Regions from separate parts of the Tepidamorphus sp. 3E244 genome, predicted to be linked through region 2. Evidence: riboswitches for the same ligand, from Rfam matches in the RefSeq annotation. Region 2 holds a riboswitch; each other region holds the start of a gene.
What was found. A riboswitch is a leader RNA that binds a small molecule or an ion and turns the genes downstream of it on or off. The one in region 2 is predicted to bind thiamine pyrophosphate.
Positions count from the first base shown of each region.

Region 1: linked by a shared signal. The riboswitch ahead of ACKTEK_RS09915 (hydroxyethylthiazole kinase) and the one ahead of thiC (phosphomethylpyrimidine synthase ThiC) in region 2 are both predicted to bind thiamine pyrophosphate.
Region 3: linked by a shared signal. The riboswitch ahead of ACKTEK_RS12005 (ABC transporter permease) and the one ahead of thiC (phosphomethylpyrimidine synthase ThiC) in region 2 are both predicted to bind thiamine pyrophosphate.

Region 1 is NZ_JBJXCY010000002.1:226,146-233,462, reverse strand. It holds gene ACKTEK_RS09940 (response regulator) at 1-269, opposite strand, end outside; gene ACKTEK_RS09935 (glycosyl transferase) at 328-1,374, opposite strand; gene ACKTEK_RS09930 (hypothetical protein) at 1,474-1,713, shown strand; gene ACKTEK_RS09925 (DMT family transporter) at 1,801-2,766, shown strand; gene ACKTEK_RS09920 (Lrp/AsnC ligand binding domain-containing protein) at 2,790-3,026, opposite strand; TPP riboswitch at 3,138-3,246, shown strand; gene ACKTEK_RS09915 (hydroxyethylthiazole kinase) at 3,295-4,080, shown strand; gene thiE (thiamine phosphate synthase) at 4,110-4,799, shown strand; gene thiD (bifunctional hydroxymethylpyrimidine kinase/phosphomethylpyrimidine kinase) at 4,796-5,611, shown strand; gene ACKTEK_RS09900 (TRAP transporter substrate-binding protein) at 5,608-6,687, shown strand; gene ACKTEK_RS09895 (fumarylacetoacetate hydrolase family protein) at 6,684-7,317, opposite strand, start outside.
Region 2 is NZ_JBJXCY010000001.1:1,825,804-1,833,120, forward strand. It holds gene rlmB (23S rRNA (guanosine(2251)-2'-O)-methyltransferase RlmB) at 1-604, shown strand, start outside; gene ACKTEK_RS08750 (hypothetical protein) at 574-807, opposite strand; TPP riboswitch at 969-1,099, shown strand; gene thiC (phosphomethylpyrimidine synthase ThiC) at 1,199-3,049, shown strand; gene ACKTEK_RS08760 (hypothetical protein) at 3,128-3,538, opposite strand; tRNA gene ACKTEK_RS08765 (tRNA-Thr) at 3,723-3,798, shown strand; gene ACKTEK_RS08770 (trypsin-like peptidase domain-containing protein) at 4,362-5,942, shown strand; gene ACKTEK_RS08775 (abortive infection family protein) at 5,939-7,129, opposite strand; gene ACKTEK_RS08780 (IS6 family transposase) at 7,211-7,317, opposite strand, start outside.
Region 3 is NZ_JBJXCY010000002.1:655,117-662,433, reverse strand. It holds gene ACKTEK_RS12015 (adenylosuccinate synthase) at 1-190, shown strand, start outside; gene ACKTEK_RS12010 (hypothetical protein) at 255-1,667, shown strand; TPP riboswitch at 1,724-1,841, shown strand; gene ACKTEK_RS12005 (ABC transporter permease) at 1,908-2,681, shown strand; gene ACKTEK_RS12000 (ABC transporter substrate-binding protein) at 2,713-3,654, shown strand; gene ACKTEK_RS11995 (peroxiredoxin-like family protein) at 3,704-4,270, opposite strand; gene rpoH (RNA polymerase sigma factor RpoH) at 4,402-5,310, opposite strand; gene ACKTEK_RS11985 (RluA family pseudouridine synthase) at 5,506-6,495, opposite strand; gene ACKTEK_RS11980 (hypothetical protein) at 6,620-6,973, shown strand; tRNA gene ACKTEK_RS11975 (tRNA-Glu) at 7,047-7,122, shown strand; gene ACKTEK_RS11970 (multidrug efflux RND transporter permease subunit) at 7,194-7,317, opposite strand, start outside.

The DNA.
Region 1 (7,317 bases), on a different contig from region 2:
ACGTCCGGCCGCTGGTGCTGACGGATGGCCTTCACCAGTTCGCGGCCGGTCAGGCCCGGCAGGTTTTCGCCGATGAGGGCGATGTCCGCGCCGGAATGGTCGAGCGTCTCAAGCGCCTCGAACCCGTCGCCGACATTCTGGATTTCGGTGGCCCCGAAGGACCGCATCATGGAGGAAAGCTGCCGACGGTCCCAGGAGCTAGGCTCGGCGACAAGAATGCGACGAAGATGCAACTTTGGGTTGGTGTTCTGCAACGCGTCGACATCCATTGTCCGTACCGGATTATCTAGATATATCCGGCTTTAACGCGCAAGTACTTACGTAGCGTTAAGCCTCTGTTGGCCGATTTCTACGTGCCGCGGCGGCCAAAGACAAGCCAATTGTTCCCAGTACAAACAACGCACAAACCGTTGCGGTCAACGGACTGGTGACGGCGAAAAACGCGCTGACGGCCAAAAGTATATTCGCAACCAATACGCGAGTGGCCACCCACGTGTGGGACTTTCCGGCCCGGCGCGCACGCTGATAGAGGTGCGTGGAATGCGCCTCGGTGATCCGCTCGCCTTTCAGCAGCCGGTGCACGAGCGTGCCTGTTGCATCGGCGATGAAATATGTTGGCAGGATCAGCGCGGCCAGCGGTGCGCCTGCCAGTGCCAGCATCAACAGGAGGAAGCCGGTGACGTAGCCCAGCGGCACCGACCCGGAATCTCCGAGGAACACCCGCGCGGGCGGCCAGTTGAAGGGCAGGAAGGCCAGCGCGGAGGCCGCGAGCGCCACGGCGATGGCTGTCGCATAGCCGGGATAGGCAAGGGCTGGAAACGCGATGGCGATGGCGGCCACTGCGACGCTCGCGGTGGCAACCTGGCCCGTTGCAAGCCCGTCCAGCCCGTCCATGAAGTTCACGACATTGATGAACCAGACCCAGGCAAGCGCGAGCAACAGGCGTTCCAGGGTCATCGGAAAAAGATCGGGCGCAAGTCGCATGGACGAGGGCAACAGCAGCAGCGGAAGCGCCACCGCCAGCGCCTGCGCCAGCAGACGCAGGACAACCGGTTGCGGATGCCGGTCGTCGAGCCAGGAGATCGCGGTCAGCATCACGACGCCCGACAGGACGATCCACATGAAGGCCGGGACTGGCAAATGGACGTTTAGGCCGAGCCAGACCAGCGCCAAGGGGCCGACGATGGCAAGCCCGCCGCCACGCGGCACGGGCGCCACGTGGTTGGACCTCGGGCCGGGCACATCAAGGATACCGTGGGCGGTGAGATGACGGATAAGGAAGGGCGTTGCCGCGAGTGTCGCAGCACCACCGATCAGCCCGCAAATCGCTGCCACGGAAAGGTTCAAGCCAGCCAACACCCAGTCGTGATGCATGCATGCCGGTTAACCAGACCGGCTGCGCATATGAAACTTATCGCGTGCGAGCGCATTGATTGTCCATCGCAATGGTCCGCAAAAATGAAAGGACACAAGATGGAACCGAGAGATGAACGTGTTGTCGTGCATGAGAACGGTGGTGCTAGTGCTACCTGGCTTATTGCCGGTATCCTGATCGCAGTTCTGGCCGGCGCGGCTTTCCTGTACTCCGGTGGCTTCTTCAATGGTGGCGATTCCGTCAACGTCGACCTTCAGGTGCCTGACGTGTCTGCCCCCGCCGGTGACGGCGGCTCTGCCGGTGGTTCGGCTGGTGGTGAAGGCGGCACGGCCAACTGATCTGCCATGCAGCTGGCGGGATTGTCCCGCCCCCAAATCTGTGCTTTCCGGGAGTGAGGATCACCTCGCTTCCGGAAAGTCGTTTTCGTGAACCCCGCTCTCGGCGTCTCACTCAAGGTCGCGTCTGCACTGCTGTTCACCGGCATGTCGGCGCTGATCAAGTCGATCGGAACCGAGCTTCCGACCGGCGAGATCGTGTTCGGGCGAAGCTTCTTCGCCATCCTCCCCATTCTCATCTACATCTGCTGGCGCGTCTCCCACGAAACCCGGGCTGACGGCTCGCGCTCGCCGCTCCTGCGCGGCATTGCAGACGCCCTCAAGACGACCAACAAGCTGGGGCATTTTCAGCGTGGCTTCATCGGCTGCTGCGCCATGGGGTTGTCGTTCTACGCCCTGTCGCTGCTGCCGCTGCCGGATGCCATCACGCTCGGCTATGCCGCGCCGCTGGTCACGGTCCTGCTCGCGCCACTGCTGCTGGGCGAGCGTGTCGGTATCTACCGGTCGAGTGCGGTGGTCGTAGGCTTTGTCGGCGTGCTCATCGTGCTGTCGCCACACCTCTTGTCGGAAATCGACCGGGGCGATGACGCATCGCTTGGCGCGATGGTGGCGCTGGCGGCTGCCTGCTGCACGGCGCTTGCCATGATCCAGATCCGCGCGCTGACCAAGCACGAATCCACCATGTCGATCACCTTCTACTTTTCCGTCAGCGGCACCGTGTTCGGGTTGGCCTCGCTGCCCTTCGGCTGGGTGCTTCCCGACGCGATGATGGTCGCGAAACTGGTGACCATCGGCTTCATCGGCGGTGTTGCGCAGATCTTCCTGACCGAAAGCTACCGCCACGCGCCGACATCGCTGATCGCGCCGTTCGACTACACGACGCTGATCTGGGCGATGGTGCTGGGCTACATGCTGTTCGACGACGTACCGCAGCCGATCATGCTGGTGGGCGCGTCGATCATCGTGCTGTCGGGCCTGTTCGTGATCTACCGAGAGCGCCAACTGGGGCTGGAACGCGCACGCCAGCGCAAGGCAGGCGGCGTTCCGCTGGCCTGACCGGGCAGGTCCTTTCGCGCGCCTCAGAACGCCTTGAAGGTGGGGATCGTCTTGGTATCGCGAATGCCGTCGACCGTGTGGACGTTCTCGTTGACGAAATGGCCGATATCGGTGTCGGCCTCGACGTAGAACTTCACCAACAGGTCATGATCGCCCGCGATGGAATAGATTTCCGAGGCGATCTCGCGGTCGGCAATGGCGTTGGCGACCTCGTAGGCCTTGCCCAGATGGCACTTGATCAGCATGTAGAACGGCGTCATCGGCAAACGGCTCCGGTGGCTTGAAGGATCAGGACTTTTTCACATGCCACCCGGGATGCACAAGCCGCAAGCCTTGCAACGGGCGCGGTGGCTCCATAGGTTTGCGTGCATAGTCAGTCGTTGGGGTGTCGCGCAAACGAGTCGCGACTGAGAGGCGGATCGCCAACCCATTGAACCTGATCCGGATTGTGCCGGCGGAGGGAACGATGAAATCATTTACGGGCATCACGCACCGCCATGCGGTGTGCATTTCGGCGGGAAGCCGGGCATGAGCGGCGAAAACGCCAGCCGGCCCGAGGACATCGCCGCAGCCGCTGCCGATGCGCTGGCCAACCTGCGCGAACGGCAGCCGCGAATCCATGTCATCACCAACACGGTCGCGCAGCCGATCACCGCGAACATCCTGATCGCGGCGGGCGCGGTGCCGTCCATGACTGTGTCGCCGGTCGAAGTGCCGGACTTCGCCGCGCGATGCGACGCGCTGCTCGTCAATCTCGGCACGCTGGACGAGGATCGCCGCAGCGCCATCCCCGGCGCGCTCGACGTCGTTGGGGAAGAAGGCACGCCGTGGGTGCTGGACCCCGTGTTCGTGGACGTATCCTCCTCGCGCATGCGGTTCACGCGCGAAATCCTCAAGCGCGAGCCGTGGGTGCTTCGCTGCAACCGCGCCGAGGCGACCGCGCTGGCTGAGGCCGAGGGCTATTCCACAGAGATGGCCGACAAGCTGGCCCTCGACCTGATGACCGTGCTGCTCGTCACCGGCCGCAAGGACTACCTGACCAATGGCAGCCGCCATCGCCACCTCAACAACGGAAATCCGCTGCTTGGGCAGGTGACCGGGACGGGCTGCGCGGGTTCCGCGCTCACCGCGGCTTTCCTTGCGGTGACGCATGACCCGTTCGTCGCGGCTGGTGCTGCTGCCGCGCTGCTGGGCGTTGCCGCCGAGCACGCGAACCAGGGCGCGGAGGGGCCAGGCAGTTTCGCATGGCGGCTGGTCGATGCGGTCTATTCCCTGTCGCCCGCCGATCTCGCGCGCCACGCCCGCTTTTCCTGAACGCATCCAACCGAGAGGTCTGACACGCGATGAGCGCATCGCCACAACTTCATGATGATCGTCCGCGCGTCGATACGCGGCTTTACGTTCTGGTTGATCCGGCCGTTCCGCACGCGGGCAGTCTTGCCGAACTCGCGGCGCAGGCTGCTGATGGCGGCGCAACGCTGATCCAGCTCCGCGACAAGGATGGCGATACCCGTGCGATGATCGATTCAGCGCGCGATATCGTCGCGACGCTCGACGGGCGGGCCGATTTCGTCATCAACGACCGGGTCGACGTGGCGCTGGCGTCGGGTGCCGACGGTGTCCACCTCGGGCAGGACGACATGCACCCGGCAGACGCGCGCCGTCTGCTCGGCCCCGACGCGATCATCGGGCTGACGATCAAGAACCTGGACCATGTGAAGTCCGCGCCGCTCGACGTGATCGACTACTGCGCGATTGGCGGTGTGTTCGAGACCTCGTCCAAGGACAACCCGGATGCGCCCGTCGGCCTCGATGGCCTGCTGGAGATGACCGAGGCACTGCGCGCGCGCGGGTTCCCCGGCGCGATCTGCGCCATTGCCGGCATTACGCTGGAGCGGGCGGGCGAGGTTGTCGCCGCCGGTGCGGACGGCATCTGCGTGGTCTCCGCCGTCATCAGCGCCAACGACCCGCAGGATGCGGCAGCGGCCTTGCGGCTGCGGGTGGACGAGGCACTGGCGGGGAGGGGCGCATGATCCCAATCGCGGTAACAATCGCCGGATCCGATTCCAGCGGGGGTGCGGGCATCCAGGCCGACCTGAAAACGTTCTCTGCGCTTGGCGTCTACGGTGCGTCGGTCATCGCAGCACTGACGGCGCAGAACACGAAGGGCGTCACCGGCGTGATGGACGTGCCGCCGGACTTCGTGACGCAGCAGATCGACGCGGTCTATTCCGACCTCGCGGTGTCGGCCACGAAGATCGGGATGCTCAGCGATCCCGATACCATCCGCGCGGTCGCCGACGGGCTGAAACGCCACGGCACGTCGAACATCGTGCTCGACCCGGTGATGGTCGCCACCAGTGGCGATCCGCTGCTGAAGCCCGAAGCGGTCAACGTCATCCGCGAGGTGCTGATGCCGCTCGCCGATGTCGTGACCCCGAACCTGCATGAAGCTGCGGTTCTGGCGGAAACAGACGTCGGCCACACGATCGAGGACATGATCGCGCAGGGCGAGGCGTTGCGCGCGGCTGGTGCCAATGCCGTGCTCATCAAGGGCGGGCATCTCGACGGCGATGCCATCGACATCCTCGTCTACGAGGGCGGCCACGAGCGCTTCTCCTCTCCACGCATCGACACGCAGAACACGCATGGCACGGGATGCACCCTGTCCTCGGCCATCGCGGCGCGGCTCGCCCACGGCGACGCGCTGAACGACGCGGTGTCGGCGGCCAAGCTCTACCTTTTCGGAGCGCTGTCGGCCTCGGGTCAACTCGACGTGGGCAAGGGCCACGGCCCCGTCCACCACTTCCACGAACTCTGGGAAACCGGAAAAGGCAGATCATGACCCTATCCAGACGCAACCTTCTCACCGCCAGCGCGGCAGGCGCTGCCAGTCTTGCAAGCCCCGCCGTCGTGCAGGCGCAGGAGACCCGCAACTGGCGCATGGTGACATCGTGGCCGAAGAACCTGCCGGGACCGGGCGTTACCGCAGAGCGCCTGGCGCAGCGCATCACCGCTGCCAGCGGCGGCGCGCTCAACGTCACGGTCTACGCGGCGGGCGAAATCGTGCCGCCGCTCGAGGTCTTCGACGCGGTGCAGTCCGGCACCGCGCAGATGGCGCACACGGCGAGCTTCTTCTGGCAGGGCAGGCTTCCGGCCTCGGTCTTCTACACGGCGATCCCCTTCGGCCTGACCGCGCCGGAACACGCAGCCTGGATTCTGCATGGCGGCGGACAGGACCTGTGGGACGAGCTTTATGCCCCATCCGGCATCAAGCCGTTCATGGGCGGCAATACCGGTATGCAAATGGGCGGCTGGTTCCGCAAGGAAATCAACGGCCTTGATGACTTCAAGGGCCTGAAGATGCGGATGCCCGGCCTTGGCGGGGCGATCCTTGCCAAGCTCGGAGGGGCGTCGGTCTCGTTGCCGCCCGGCGACATCTACGGCGCACTTCAGTCAGGCCTCGTGGATGCCGCCGAGTTCCTCGGCCCGTGGTCTGACTTCGCGCAAGGCTTCTACCGGGTCGCGCCGTATTACTACGCGCCGGGCTGGCACGAGCCGAACGGGACCGGCGAATGCCTCGTCTCGCTTCAAGCCTACGAGGCCCTGCCGGACGACCTGAAAGCCATTGTCTCGGATTCATGCGCGGCCGAGAACGCGCTGTCTGTCGCTGAATCCGACTGGGAAAACGCGCAGGCGCTGCGTACGCTCGTCGACGAGTACGACGTGAAGCTGCGCACCTTCCCCGAGGACGTGATCACGGCTGCACGCGAGGCTTCCGTCACGGTGCTGGACGAAGCAGCCGCCAAGGACGAGATGTTTGCGAAGATCCTGAAGTCCTACCGTGCGGCCAAGACGCGGCTGACGCCGTGGACCAAGGCCGGCACGGAGACTTTCCTCGCTGCGCGCGGCGACGCCTAGCCTTCCGCCGGCTCGCCGGTCTCGGGCGTTTCGTCCGCGTCGGCGAGCTCGATGGGTTCGTCGGGCTCGGATGCCTCGACCGGCTGGGCCGGCGCAGCGGCTGGGGCCGATTCCTTCGGGTGGGCGACGACGGACTGGCGCTGTTCGCCCAGTCCCTCGATGCCGAGCACCATCTCGTCGCCGGGCTTGAGGAAGACCTGCGGCTTCATGCCGAGGCCTACGCCCGCCGGCGTGCCGGTGACGATCACGTCGCCGGGGATCAGCGGGATGAACCGGCTGACATAGGACACGATGAGATCGACCTTGAAGATCATGTTGGCGGTGTTGCCGTCCTGCATGCGCTTGCCATTGAGGTCGAGATACATCGAGAGATTGTGCGGGTCGGCGATCTCATCCTTCGTCACCATCCAGGGCCCTAGGGGGCCAAAGGAGGGCGCGCTTTTGCCCTTCACCCATTCGCCGCCCATTTCCATCTGGTACTGGCGTTCGGAAACGTCGTTGCAGACGCAGAAGCCGGCGACATAGTCCATCGCGTCGGCCTCGCTGACATTGTCGCACGGGCTACCGATGACGATGCCAAGCTCGACTTCCCAGTCGCCCTTCTTGGCGCCGACCGGCAGCACGACATCG
Region 2 (7,317 bases):
TCCGGCCGGCTTGGAGGTCATCGAGACCCATCCGCGCGAACTTGACCGGCATTTCGGAAAGGACACGGTCCACCAGGGCGTGCGGCTGGATTGCGCGCCGATCCCGGATATGGCGCTGGACGATTTCCTCTTCGGCCCGAAGACGAAAGCTGCACGGCTTCTCGTGCTGGACCAGATCACCGACCCGCACAATGTCGGCGCGATCCTGCGGTCCGCAGCTGCTTTCGCGGTTGATGCAATCGTCACGACCGCGCGGCATTCACCCGTTGAAAGTGCGGTTCTGGCGAAATCCGCATCCGGCGCGCTGGAATACGTGCCCTTCATCCGCGAGCGCAATCTCGCCGACGCCATGGCGCGCCTCGCCGAGAACGGCGTGCGCCTCATCGGGCTGGATAGCGAGGGCGAAACGGACCTGGAAACGGTGACGGGCGCCTCGCCCTATGCGCTGGTGCTGGGGGCAGAAGGCAAAGGCCTGAGACAGAGAACGCGCGAACATTGCACTGTGCTCGCGCGTCTCGACATGCCGGGTGCGATCAAGAGCCTGAACGTCTCGAACGCGGCAGCGCTGGCGCTTTACGCCGCGCGGCGCGGGGAATCCTCGTAAAGCCGCGCGGTGCGCAGTTCCGGTGCAATCCGGTAGGCGATCAGCGGTGAGATGAGGAAGCTCGCGGCAACCGCGAGCGGGATCAGGTACATCGCATTGGCATTCAGCGCCGGGATCATCAGAACGGCGATGATGCCGAGGCCGAAGATGACCGGTGCGATCTGCATGGCGACGAGGGCGGTAATCTGATGGCGGGTTTTCATGCCTGCTCCTCCTGTAACAACTGGTGGGGAAACGTCGCCTTTCGGCCAAAAGTTCCGAACGACTCCCGCCGATATGACGGTTCCGACCCCGCCGCGTGGAAAATAAGCGTTTCGGCCTCTTCAAGGGCAATTGACTTGGCGAATGCACGGCGGCAACCTCGCATCTTCACCCGGGGGGTCCCGACAAGGGGCTGAGATATCGCTGGGCAGGCCGGATACGGCCATGCAGCGCGGTGACCCGACGAACCTGATCCAGTTCACACTGGCGGAGGGACGGTGCTCATGCCCGCGCTACCGATATCGGCAAGTTCAAAGGCCCGTTCAGGCCGGGCAGCCCCACTTCATTCCCGAAGCGACTGGATCTCCACTGCTGTTGCACGGAGCATCCGACATGACGTTCGAAAAGCCCATCGACGGTTCGACCGCGAAAAAGGTTGAGGTCACCACCGGCCCCCTGCCCGCCTCGCGCAAGATCCACCACACCGGCATCTTCCATCCCGATATTCGCGTGCCGATGCGCGAGATCGCCGTTCACCCGACCGCTGGCGAGCCGCCGGTCACGGTGTACGATTCCTCCGGCCCCTATACCGACCCGGACGCGACAACCGACATCAATTCAGGTCTGCCGCGCGTCCGCGGGAACTGGGTCACCGCGCGCGGCGACGTCGAGGCCTATGAAGGCCGAAGCGTGCGCCCTGAGGACAACGGCTCGGTCTCTGCTGACAAGCTGACGCCGGAATTCCCCGTCCGCCATAGCCCGCTGAAGGCACGCAACGGCAAGGCCGTGACCCAGATGGCCTATGCGCGCGCCGGCATCATCACGCCGGAGATGGAGTTCGTCGCCATCCGCGAGAATCTCGGCCGCGAAAAGCTGCGCGAGAAGATCGAGCGTGACGGCGAGGATTTCGGCGCGTCCATCCCCGATTTCGTGACGCCGGAATTCGTGCGCCAGGAAATCGCCAGCGGCCGCGCGATCATCCCCTCCAACATCAATCACCCGGAAAGCGAGCCGATGGCGATCGGCCGGAACTTCCTGGTGAAGATCAACGCCAATATCGGCAACTCGGCCGTCACCTCCTCCATGGCGGAGGAAGTGGAGAAGATGGTGTGGGCGATCCGCTGGGGCGCCGACACGGTCATGGACCTGTCGACAGGGCGCAACATCCACAACATCCGTGAATGGATCATCCGAAACTCGCCCGTCCCCATCGGCACGGTGCCGCTCTACCAGGCGCTGGAAAAGGTCAACGGCATCGCCGAGGACCTGTCGTGGGAGGTCTACCGCGACACGCTCATCGAGCAGGCAGAACAGGGCGTGGACTACTTCACCATCCATGCCGGCGTACGCCTGCACTACATCCCGCTCACCGTCGACCGTGTCACCGGCATCGTGTCGCGCGGCGGCTCGATCATGGCCAAGTGGTGCCTGCACCACCACCGCGAGAGCTTTCTCTACGAGCACTTTGAAGAGATCTGCGACATCTGCCGCGCCTATGACGTGTCGTTCTCTCTCGGCGACGGGTTGCGACCCGGCTCCATCGCGGATGCCAATGACGCGGCTCAGTTCGCGGAACTGGAAACCCTCGGTGAGTTGACGCAGATCGCCTGGAAGAAGGATTGCCAGGTGATGATCGAGGGCCCCGGCCACGTGCCGATGCACAAGATCAAGGCCAACATGGACAAGCAGCTGGAGACCTGTGGCGAGGCTCCGTTCTACACGCTTGGACCGCTCACCACCGACATCGCACCCGGCTACGACCACATCACGTCGGGCATCGGTGCGGCCATGATCGGTTGGTTCGGCACCGCCATGCTCTGCTACGTCACGCCCAAGGAGCACCTCGGCCTGCCCGACCGTGACGACGTGAAGGTCGGCGTCATCACCTACAAGATCGCCGCCCACGCGGCCGATCTCGCCAAGGGGCACCCGGCCGCGCAAATCCGCGACGATGCCCTGTCACGCGCCCGCTTCGAGTTCCGCTGGGAGGACCAGTTCAACCTCTCGCTGGACCCGGAAACCGCGCGCTCCATGCACGACGAGACCTTGCCCAAGGAAGCGCACAAGGTGGCGCACTTCTGCTCCATGTGCGGCCCGAAGTTCTGCTCGATGCGGATTTCCCACGACATCCGCGCCGAGGCGCAGAAGGAAGGCATGGCGGCCATGGCGGAGAAGTTCCGCGAGGGCGGCGACCTCTACATGCCATTGGAAAAGTCCGGCGCGCCGAACCCCGCCAAGGACTGACCGCGCACGGTCGCACAATGAAAAATGGCGGGCCTTTGCAGGCCCGCCATTTGAATTTCTTCCATTCGCTTTCAGCGCCTAGTGGTGCCAGCGAAACCCGCCATGGGCGGTGAAGATACCCCGGTTGCGCGGCTCGTAGTGATAGACATAGCCGTAGCTGTGGCGCGGGTGGTGCGCGTAGTGATTGCGCACGCGGTGATGGCGGTAGTAGCCGTGGTTCGGCCCGACATAGACATAGCCCACGCCGCGGCGGTGGCTGTAGTAGCGCGCGTCGTAGCGGCAGTCGGCGCGGCGCGCCACGTACCAGTAGCCCGACGGGTGGTAGCGGTAACCCGACACGAACGGGAAATGCGTTCCCACGACATAGGCCGTGCGGTGGCGCTTGTGGGCATCTGCCGGTGCGGAATACCCGGCGAACACGCAGACGGCGAACGTCATCACCGCCATGCGCAGAAATTTGGCTGAGAAGATCTTTGAAACGAAGGACATGGATACGCGGCCTCTCTGGCACCGGCAAACACCCGGCACGTTTTCATCTGGATTGCCGCATCACTTTACGTCAATTTGCGCCGGAATGCCGCTGCGTATCCGCGACAGGGTTAAGGCTTCCAAGTGCACCGAACCCCTTAACCGCTTGACCGCCATGATGGCTGCGGCTACACGCGCGGCAGATGCCGGCTTAGCTCAGTTGGTAGAGCACCTGATTTGTAATCAGGGGGTCGCGGGTTCGACTCCTGCAGCCGGCACCAATGATTTCAATGAGTTAGAGCCAACAATCTTGCTTGTCACACTAGCGTGTCAGCACATTGTCAGCAATTGATGTTACTTCCGGGGCCCAGCCGCACTTTGGGCAACGCACGCTATCGGCCCAAAGCCGCCGCTTGACTACCTTGTGGTCAACGTCCGCTTCGCGCCCCCATTGCGACCGTTCAGCCTGCTGCTTGAATTTCTCGGAAGTTGCCTTTTGTCAAATCAGATACGATGACTAGCTTGGGTCGGGGCGCAGAATAGCGGCATGGGGTTGGCCGATGGCTGGAAGCAGACATTCAGCCGCGAGATTTCGGCGTTGTGCCAAATCCAGAACTTCAAGCCTCCTTTCCTTCGCCTTAAATGAAGACCGCGGTTAGGCGAACTGGTATTTTCCGTGGACATTTCCAAGGACGCATAGATCAGTCGTGCCAAAGCGGGTAAACAAGCTGGACGGGGCCACTCTTCGCATACGGGCTGTGTAACTGCGGCCTAAGAGCAAACGTCTCGACACATCTTGCCCGCCGAATGCTTATGGTGAGCGGCGTGATTGGAAGGGGGCCCCGTGCCATCGGCCGCTCGAATATTCGGCAAGCTCTATTCCATAGATATCCCTGCCATGTTCTGCGATGAGAAGACGCTGCTCGCCCACCTTGATATCAGCCCAGCAGAGCTGAAGAAGATATGGTGGTACCGCCGCAAGATGTATCGACAGTTCTCGATCGCGAAAGGGCCCGGAAAGACGCGTATGATCTATGCGCCGGACCGTCGGCTAAAAATTCTGCAGCGCAAGCTCGCGCCTTTGCTGGGCCAGATATATAGGATCCGAAACCCAGTCCACGGCTTCGTGTTAGATCGTTCCGTCAAAACGAATGCTGAGGCTCATGGCGCGCGACGCTTCGTACTCAACTTGGACCTTCAGGACTTCTTCCCAACGATTACCGAGAACCGGATCGTGGGCCTGCTAACGTCCGTCGGTCTTGAACGTCGCGTTGCTGAGATCGTGGCGAGACTGGCTTGCTATGAAGGCCATCTTCCCCAGGGGGCACCGACGAGCCCAGTGCTGTCTAACATGATCTGTTATCGCCTCGATACGGAGCTCCTCCGCATCGCAAAGAGCGCGAGAGCGATCTATACCCGGTATGCGGACGACATCACATTCTCAGGTTATCAGCCTCCAGTCCCGCTTTTCGAAGTCGGTCCACCCGCGGTCGGGAAATTCTCCCCGGACTTGCTCGCGGCCACCTTGCGTGCGGCCGTCCAAGGCAACGGATTCACCATTAATCCGCATAAACTCCACTACGCTGACCGAAACTCGCGGCGCATCGTCACTGGCGTGAAAATCAATTCAGGGCTGAACGTTGATCGCCGTTACGTCCGCGACATCCGAGCGAAGCTCAACTCGATAGAGAAACATGGGCTCAAAGCCTCACAAGCAACATATGCTTCAAAAGGTGGCAAAGGCGATATCGGCTCTCACATTCGCGGAAAGATCGCATACGTCGCCCATTTGAAGGGGTTGGCGGATCCAGTCGTTCGGTCCTTGGCATTGCGATACAATCGGAGCTTCGCCGATCATCCCATGAAGATCACACCGACCGACAGTGAGCGGCGGGATAGGTCGGTTTGGATCGTCGAGCATTCCGGGAATGGAGGTGAGCAGGGTACCGCCTTTTTCCTGAGCGGTGTTGGGCTCGTCACGGCTGCTCATTGCGTGGAGGATCCGAAGGATCTGCTTATCTATCATCCAAGCACCCCGTCGAACCAAGCCCAGGTTTCGGTTCGCAAGCGATGCCAGCATCACGATCTGGCAATCCTCGACCACGCGATTAGTTCGAATGAGTTCTTCGAAATTGAAGCGGCGACGGCAGAGGTAGCGGTTGGTGACGACGTCGTTGCCTACGGTTATCCGGGATATGGGCCTGGTGACGGTCTCAACGTTCGAGGTGGAAAGGTTACGTCCCTCCCTCGCAAGCACGCGATCGATCGAGTGGAGGTGTCGCAAGAACTCAGTCAAGGCATGTCCGGAGGTCCTGTGTTGGATTCCAGTGGCAAAGTTGTTGGCGTCATTCACAAGGGTGGACCGAACGAGGAGCGTCAAATCGCAACCGCCATCCACGAGTTGAAGAAGTGGGCGGCAAGCTAGGGGGTTCCGCCTTTTCTTGCCGCCCATGTAGAAACCAGAAATGTCGCCATCGTGCCGGACAGATTGACGGCGAGCTGAGCATGTCGGGCCGCAGGCTTTACCTTTTTTGGACCCGGACTGTGAGCGTCACTGATCTTGTTGCGCAGCGATCCCAACGATTCGACGACTGATTGGCAGCTGCCGAGAATCTGCTTGAAAACAGGCTCCGTGTGGCCGTCCGGAGCCAAATTCAGAATCTTCGCTAATTTCCGATAGAGGACTGGCAGGTCATCCTTCTCCTCATACGTCTCGCCAGCTTCGATGATGATCCACTTGCACACGTCCTCAAGCAGCGTTCTGGCCAGTGTGATCGCTCCTGCGGGATCGGTATCCCGACGGTCTAGCGCCTGAGTCCATCTGGAATGCACCGTGTCCGTGTCGAAGTCAGCGAGCGCCTCCGAGATCGCGTCATCCGAGGGACTGCCGAAGGCTGCTGGCTGCACCTCGTAAACGGGACTGCCTGAGAGCCGCCGGGCAATGATCAGCCGATAGCCGTCATGGCGCAGGTGCTCATTGATAGCCGCCGCGAGATCGGCTTGAACCTCCCTCGATTGCGTGAGAGGGCTGCTGACTTCCTCCAGAAAGCAGAAGAATTGCCTTTGCGAGCATGTGAGATATCCCACGGCTTCCAACGTCTCCCGGTTATTCCAGTCGTTGTTCCGGACGATGGCGTTGAAGAGATCGTCATCCAACGTCGCTTCAGAACGGTTGTTGGAGAATGAAGAGACGACCGATGGCATATTTGTTGTCGGCCAAACGCGGCGAATGAATTCAATATCTTCGAACTCGGTACTGTACGGCCGATTATCGAAAAGCGTCATGATTCGGCGACGGGTGAGTTCGGAGACTGTGGCCTTCCCCGCTTCGTGCAGCTTGGCTAAGGCCTCGGCCACCTCGTAGGAGTCGACCTCTTCAAGAAGGCGTTGGGCAATCGGGATTAACTCCGCTGCCGATTTCTCGATCAGTCGCCGCTCTGCATACTTAAATTTGCTCTTGAATGACTCATCGCGATCCCCATCTCGCAGTTGAAGACGGCTGCAGAGGGACGGCACCTCGTTGGCGCTGAAATCGGATATCGCACCAGCCAATACATTTCTAAGCTGCTTGACTGCCCCCGTCGGATACTGCTGCGCTGCTTGCTGTTTCACACCCCGGCACCCTTTCTCCCTCATTTATGTGCTGTCAGACAAAACAAAAAAGTCTCAGATCAATCCGCGACGTGCCTTTGCTCAGGCAGCGAAGAGCTGCCGCCACTCGGCTAGCGCCGCGGCTCGGTTCAGCTTGAAATTGTCTCTGCTGTAGAGGTGGCGTTCCTTATTGAAGTGGTTGTGGATCG
Region 3 (7,317 bases), on a different contig from region 2:
GCCGGTCTACGAGACGCTCGAAGGCTGGAGCGGCAGCACGGCAGGTGCGCGTTCATGGGCCGACCTGCCGGCGCAGGCAGTCAAGTATGTCCGCCGCATCGAGGAACTGATCGGGGCACCCGTTGCGATGCTTTCGACCAGCCCGGAGCGCGAGGACACCATCCTTGTTCATGACCCATTCCGCGATTAGGTTAATGACCAACCCGGCGGCGACGCACACCAGCCGCCCAAAAGCGTAGATCAGTGTATTCGACATGACCGACTTCAATTCCGTCCTGCGCCGAGCCATCGGCAACCTGCCAGAGAACACGGTTGCCGCGCGCCGCCAGCTGTACGCGCGTGCCGAAACAGCGCTCGTCGCACAGCTGCAGAAGTCGGATCCGCCAGCGGATGCCGAGCACATCGCGAAGATGCGGGAAAACCTGCGTGCTGCCGTTCGCACCATCGAGGCGGAAGAGGCGGCGAAGGGGCCTGCGTTGGCGGCACCGCCGGAACGTCCTGCCGTCGCCCCGCCGGCACAACCGGCGGCCATTGCGCCGCCCGCGCAGCCTGGTTCGACGCCGCGTCCCTCCATTCCCGGTTCGCCGGGTTACGTGTCGCCGCAGCGACAGCGCCCTGACCAGTTCCTGCAGCCGGCCGCCTCTCCCACGCCGCCGCCGCCAAACCAGAGGGCGCAGCCCGATCCCGATGCGCCCGCGGTACAGGTCGATCCGGCGCAGCTTCCAAACCAGCCGGTTTCGCCGGGTTATTCCAACGCGCCGTCCGTCGAGATGGACGATGACGGCTTCGCCCCGCCTCCGGGTGTCCCTGAAGGCCCCGAGGACGACCAGCATTTTGACGACTGGCCCGATCCCGGCGCCTACGAGCTTGAGACGCGCAGCCGCCCGTGGGGCTGGCTGATCGCGCTGTTCATCGTCGGCTGCATTGCCGGTGTCGGTTACTGGAAGCGTGACGCGATCATGGATGCGGCAGCTCCGCTGCTCGCCCTGATCCAGCAGGAAGGTGCCGACGACGAGAAGGTCGAGGCCCGTCTTCCCGGCGACGGCGAGAATGCCGGCCAGGATGCGCCGGCCGCGCCGGACCAGCCGGCTGAGCCCGCGCCCGAACCGCCCGCGGCGCCGCCCGGCGAGGCAGTGATCGAGGCGCTGCTCGTGGAAGAAGGCGAGACCGCGCAGGCGACCCCGGCTGAAGTTCCGGGCTCGGTCACTTGGACGCTGAACCGCGAGAACGGCATTCCGGTCATCGAGGGGCGCGTACGCGTTCCCTCCCGCGACTTCGCGCTCAGCGTGATGATCCGCAAGAACACCGATCCGGCCTTCCCGGCCACCCACACGATCGATTTCGTCTTCTCGATCCCGCCGGGCTTCGGCGGTGGTGGCATCAACAACGTGCCGGGCCTGCTGACCAAGACGACGCCGAAGGCGCGTGGCGGGCCGCTGGCGGGCGAGGTCGTGCGCGTCGATGACGGCATCTTCCTGATGGCGCTTCTGGCGGGCGACCAGGACACGCCGCGCAACATCCAGGCGATGTCTCAGCATCCGTTCCTCGACGTGCCGATGGTTTATGCCAACGGCCAGCGCGCCATCGTGACGATGGCCAAGGGGCCGGAAGGCGAACAGGTTTTCCGCGAGGCCTTCGCGGAATGGGGACAGAACCAGTCGCAGTAGACGATTCTTCCCACCCGGTTCCGCGCGGTAAGCAAAACGCGGAGCCGGACCACAAAATTCGTTCCTAGGGGTGTCCTCAGGCCTTGGTGCCGCGGGACTGAGATGGCGGCACCGCCGAACCCTTCGAACCTGACCCGGGTGATGCCGGCGTAGGGACGGGAACTGGTTGCGGCGAAGGTCCGCTTTTCCAATTCTCATTCGTGCGCGCACCCGGTCTCACAACCGGAGTGACGAAACGCCTTGCGCGACACGGTCAACGACATCGGTGGAGCTGTCCTGCGCGGCGCGCTGTGGGTTGCCGGGTTGCTCGTCGTCTGGTGGGTGGCCCACGCGACGTTTGCGCCACCGGCCTTCATCTTCCCCGGCCCGCAAGCGGTGTTTCAGGCCATTGCCGCGCAGTGGGGCTACCTCGCCCATCACGCCGGCATCACGTTTCTTGAGATGGTGCTCGGGCTGATCGTCGGCACCGTGCTGGGTGTCGCGACTGCACTCACCGTCACCCTGTTCCGACCGGCGCGGCACCTGGTGCTGCCGCTGCTGGTGGCGAGCCAGGCGCTTCCCGTCTTTGCCATCGCGCCGCTGCTCGTCATCTGGCTCGGCTTCGGGCTGGCTTCCAAGATCGCGATGGCGACGCTCATCATCTATTTCCCCGTCGCCTCCGCCTTCTATGACGGGTTGCGCCGCACGGAGCCGCACCTGCTCGATCTCGCCCGCCTGTATGGCGCGTCGAACGTCGCCACGACGCTGGTGCTGCGGGTGCCTGCGGCACTGCCAGCGCTCGCCTCCGGCCTGCGGGTCGCGGCGGCCATCGCGCCCATCGGCGCCGTTGTCGGCGAATGGGTCGGGGCCTCGGCAGGGTTGGGTTTCGTCATGCTGCAGGCCAATGCACGGGTGCAGACCGCGCTCGTCTTCGCCTGCCTCCTGTTCCTCGCGGTCGCCGCGCTCGCGCTGCGGCTGATCGTGGAATTTTCCACGCGCCGGCTCGTTCACTGGGTGGACGAACTGCCGGCATGAACTCTTCAAGACCGACAAGGAGATACGCGCCATGAAGCGATTGCTCTCGCTGGCCCTCGTCACCATCGCACTGGCCATCGCCGCACCGGCACAGGCCGCCGACAAGCTGACCCTGCTGCTCGACTGGTTCGTGAACCCCGACCATGCGCCGGTGATCGTCGCGCAGGAGAAGGGCTACTTCGCGGATGAAAACCTCGACGTCGAGATCGTGCCGCCGGCGGACCCATCCGCACCGCCGCGCCTCGTCGCAGCCGGGCAGGGCGACATCGCGATCTCCTACCAGCCTAGCCTGCACCAGCAGATCGGCGAGGGGCTGCCGCTGGTGCGCATCGGCACAATCGTCGAGACGCCGCTCAACACGCTGGTCGCGCTCGAAGGCGGCGAGGTGAAGACCCTCGCCGACCTGAAAGGCAAGACCATCGGTTTCTCTGTCGGCGGCTTCGAGGATGCGCTGCTGAAGATGATGCTGTCGCAGGAAAACCTGACGCTCGACGACGTGAAGCTCGTCAACGTCAACTTCGCCCTGTCGCCTGCGCTGATCGCGGGCAAGGTCGATGTGGTGATCGGCGCGTTCCGCAACTTCGAGCTGACTCAGCTGGATATCGAGGGAAAGACAGGCCTTGCCTTCTACCCGGAAGAGCACGGCGTGCCGGTCTATGACGAGCTGATCTTTGTCGCCCACAAGGACCGGACCGGCGACGAGAAGCTGCTGCGCTTCATGCGGGCCATCGAAAAGGCGACGATCTGGATGACCAACCACCCCGACGAGGGTTGGGAGTTGTTCAAGGCCGCGCATCCCGACCTCGACAACGCGCTGAACCAGCGCGCGTGGGTCGACACCATGCCGCGCTTTGCCAAGCGACCTTTCGCGCTGGACGTTGGCCGCTACGAGCGGTTCGGTGAGTTCATGAAGGAACAGGGGCTGATCAAGGAAACGGTCCCGGTCAGCGACTACGCAGTGACGCTGCGCTGACGAACGAGACTTGCCGGGCGGTTCGCGCCGCCCGGTATGTCTTCTGTTTTCAAGCGGCTTCGGCTGTCTTCAGATCGGCGATTTCGCCGCGCGCGGGGTAGTCCTTTGCCAGCACGAAATCGACCGCGCTCAGCACATCGGACAGGTGCGGGCGAGCGAACGGCATCGACTGCACCGAGACGAAGAAGACCGTGTTGTCCGGCTTGACGAGAAACAGGCCCGGCTCGGAAAAGAGGTGCGGCTCTTCGATCTTCGCCGACGTCGTGCCGCGCGTTGACGAGATGTAGAGGCCCCATGAGCGGGCGACGTCGAGCGGCATGTCGTAGCCGATCGTCAGCTTTTCCAGCCCCCAGTCATTCACGGCCGTGGACGCGCGTTCGGCATCGTCGGCAGAGACGGCGACGACGGTGACGCCGCGCTTGTCGAATTCAGGAAGCTTCGACTCCAGATCCTTGAGTTGCGCCTTGCACAGCGGGCAGTGCAGCCCGCGATAGAACACGACCAGCGTGAAGGTCTGCGGGTGGCTGTCGGCAAGCCGCCAGTGGCCGCCGCCAACGGTGGGGACGGCAAGGTCCGGCGCCTTGGCGCGCGGCAGAACGGGCTGGATATCGGTCATGGATAGAACTCCTGTCGGGGACGCGGGAAACGCCCGCGCGATGTCAGGAGAGAGGTAGGACGATGCGGCGATCAGGGAAGCAGGGCGGTTTCACGTTGCGGTGAGCCGCCGCGCATTTCCTGTGCAGCGCGTCAGGACGCCTGGTGTTCGAGCGCGGCGGGGCCGCGTTCCTGCGCCTTGGATGCCTCGACGACGGCCTTCTGGACCTTTTCGAAGGCGCGAACCTCGATCTGGCGGACGCGCTCGCGACTGACGCCGAATTCCTCCGACAGCTCTTCCAGCGTCAGCGGGTCCTCGGAGAGGCGTCGTACCTCGAAGATGCGGCGTTCGCGGTCGTTCAGCTTGTCCATCGCCGCTTCCAGCATGGTGCGGCGATTGTCGAGTTCCTCGTTCTCTGCGAGCAGGGTTTCCTGGTCCTCGCTGTCATCGACCAGCCAGTCCTGCCATTCCGAAGCACCTTCGGTGTCGGCGCGCAGCGGCGCGTTGAGCGAGGAATCACCGCCCAACCGGCGGTTCATCGACACGACTTCTTCCTCGTTGACGCCGAGGCGGGTGGCGATTTCCGAAACCTGTTCGGGCTTCAGGTCACCGTCTTCCAGCGCTGAAATCTGTCCCTTCACCTTGCGCAGGTTGAAGAACAGCTTCTTCTGGTTGGCGGTGGTGCCCATCTTCACGAGGCTCCACGAACGCAGGATGTATTCCTGGATGGAGGCGCGGATCCACCACATGGCATAGGTCGCCAGGCGGAAGCCCTTGTCCGGCTCGAACCGCTTCACGGCCTGCATCAGGCCGATATTGCCTTCCGACACGATCTCGCTTACCGGCAGGCCGTAGCCGCGATAGCCCATGGCGATCTTCGCGACGAGCCGGAGGTGGCTGGTCACGAGCTGATGCGCCGCGTCGCGGTCGTCATGCTCGCGCCAACGCTTGGCAAGCATGAATTCCTCGTCCGGCTGAAGCATGGGAAACTTGCGGATCTCGTCGAGATAGCGAGATAGGCCCCCATCAGAGCTGATCGTCGGCAAAGCCGCTCTGGCCATGTCGTATTCCCTCGTGAATGGCGTTTCGCGCCTGGGCCCCGTTCAGGCGGCATCGTGGGCGAAACCCTGAAATGCAGACCGACATATATGGTAACGCGACCGGCCTCGCGCAATACGAGGCGGCAAATCGCGGCCTCAAGCGCCTGTATTGACCCAACGAGAGCGCGCCGCAAGCGTTCCATCCGGGATTTGCGGTCAACCTTGCGTGCGCAACCCGTCCAGCAGCGCCTGCATATCCACAGGCAAAGATGATTCGAATCGCATGACGTCACCGGACGCCGGGTGCTCGAACGCCAGCAGAAAGGCGTGCAGGGCCTGACGGTCCAGTTCGACCAGCGCCGCGCGGGCGTCCTCGCTCAGGTGTGCGGCCTTGGTCTTGAAGCCGGTGCCGTAGACCGGGTCACCCAGAAGCGGGTGGCCGATATGGGTCATGTGCACGCGGATCTGGTGCGTGCGGCCCGTCTCGAGCCGGCATTCGAGCAAGCTTGCAAGCGGCTTGCCGCCGCCCTCGAAGCGTTCGAGACGCTGCCAGTGCGTCAGCGCGTGGCGACCCCCGGTTCGCACCGCCATGCGGGTCGCGTTGCCGGGATCGCGGGCCAGCGGTGCATCCACCGTGCCCGACGGCCTGCCGGGAACGCCCCAGACGACGGCCTTGTAAGCCCGCTCCATCGCGCTGGTGCGGCCGTGGTCTGCAAACTGGGCACTGAGCGCCTTGTGGGCGGCATCGTTCTTGGCGACCACCATCAGGCCGCTGGTTTCCTTGTCGATGCGGTGGACGATGCCGGGGCGTGCGACGCCGCCGATGCCCGACAGGCTGTCGCCGGCGTGATGCAGCAGCGCGTTGACGAGGGTGCCGGACGCATTGCCTGCGCCGGGATGCACGACGAGGCCAGCCGGCTTGTCGACAACGATCAGGTGCTCGTCCTCGAAGACGACATCGAGCGGGATGTCTTCGGCTTCCGGCTCGGCGGGTTCGGGCGGCGGCAGGGTGACGATCGCGGTCGTGGGTTCACGCAGCTTGCGGGAGGGGTCGGTCGCGGGTTGGCCGCCAATCAGCACGTTGCCGTCGCGGATCAGCGCCTGGAAACGGGCGCGTGAAATCTCCGGGCACGCAGCGGCCAGCGCCGCGTCGAGCCGCACCGGCTTTTCCGCATACTCGCAGAGTGTGAATTCGCGTTGGTCCATGGCGAGAGCGGGTCTAGCACCGCGTGTCACTCAGTGCGAGCGGCTTGCGCCAGGCGCGAGCGGCTTGCGTCGCGCGGCCAGCCGTGCTTTGCCCTGCGCCGGTTCCGGTGAAGGCGACAAGTCCATGACGAACAATCACGACGATCAGGAAGACGCCCCCCTCGACCCCGCCGTGGAGCGGGTGCGGGTGAAGCTCGCGCGGCTGCTGTTCGGCTCCATTGGCGTGATGGTCCTCGGGCTGCTGGCGGTGATGTTCGCAATCCTCTACCGGATCGGTGCGTTTGGCGGGCCGGAAACGGCGAGCGTCGATGCCATTGCCGAAATCCCCGCCGGTGCGCAAGTGGTCTCGTCTTCTGCCAGTGACGACGTGCTGACAGTGACGGTGCGCATGTCCGACGGCGCGCAGGAAATCCGGCTGTTCTCGCTGCCCGACGGCGAGCCGACCGGGCGTATCAGGCTGGTGTCTCCGGCCAACTGAGCGCATCAACTTCGCTTGCGCTTTGAGGCCACAAACGCTATATCGCGTCTCCCGTTCATCACGGGCCGCATGCGCTCCCATCGTCTAGCGGTCTAGGACGCCGCCCTCTCACGGCGGAAACAGGGGTTCGATTCCCCTTGGGAGTGCCAATAATCCTATAATTTGCCGCCTTTGGCGATGCGAGCATTGCGCAAGTTGCACGTGGTTGCGCCGCGTCGCGTCACGCTGCCTTGCGCCATCCTGTGACCTTGCGCACGCCGACATAAAGCGCCGGCACGAGGAAGATACCGATCACGGTGGAGGCCAGCATTCCGCCGATGACGCCGATGCCGATGGCGTTCTGC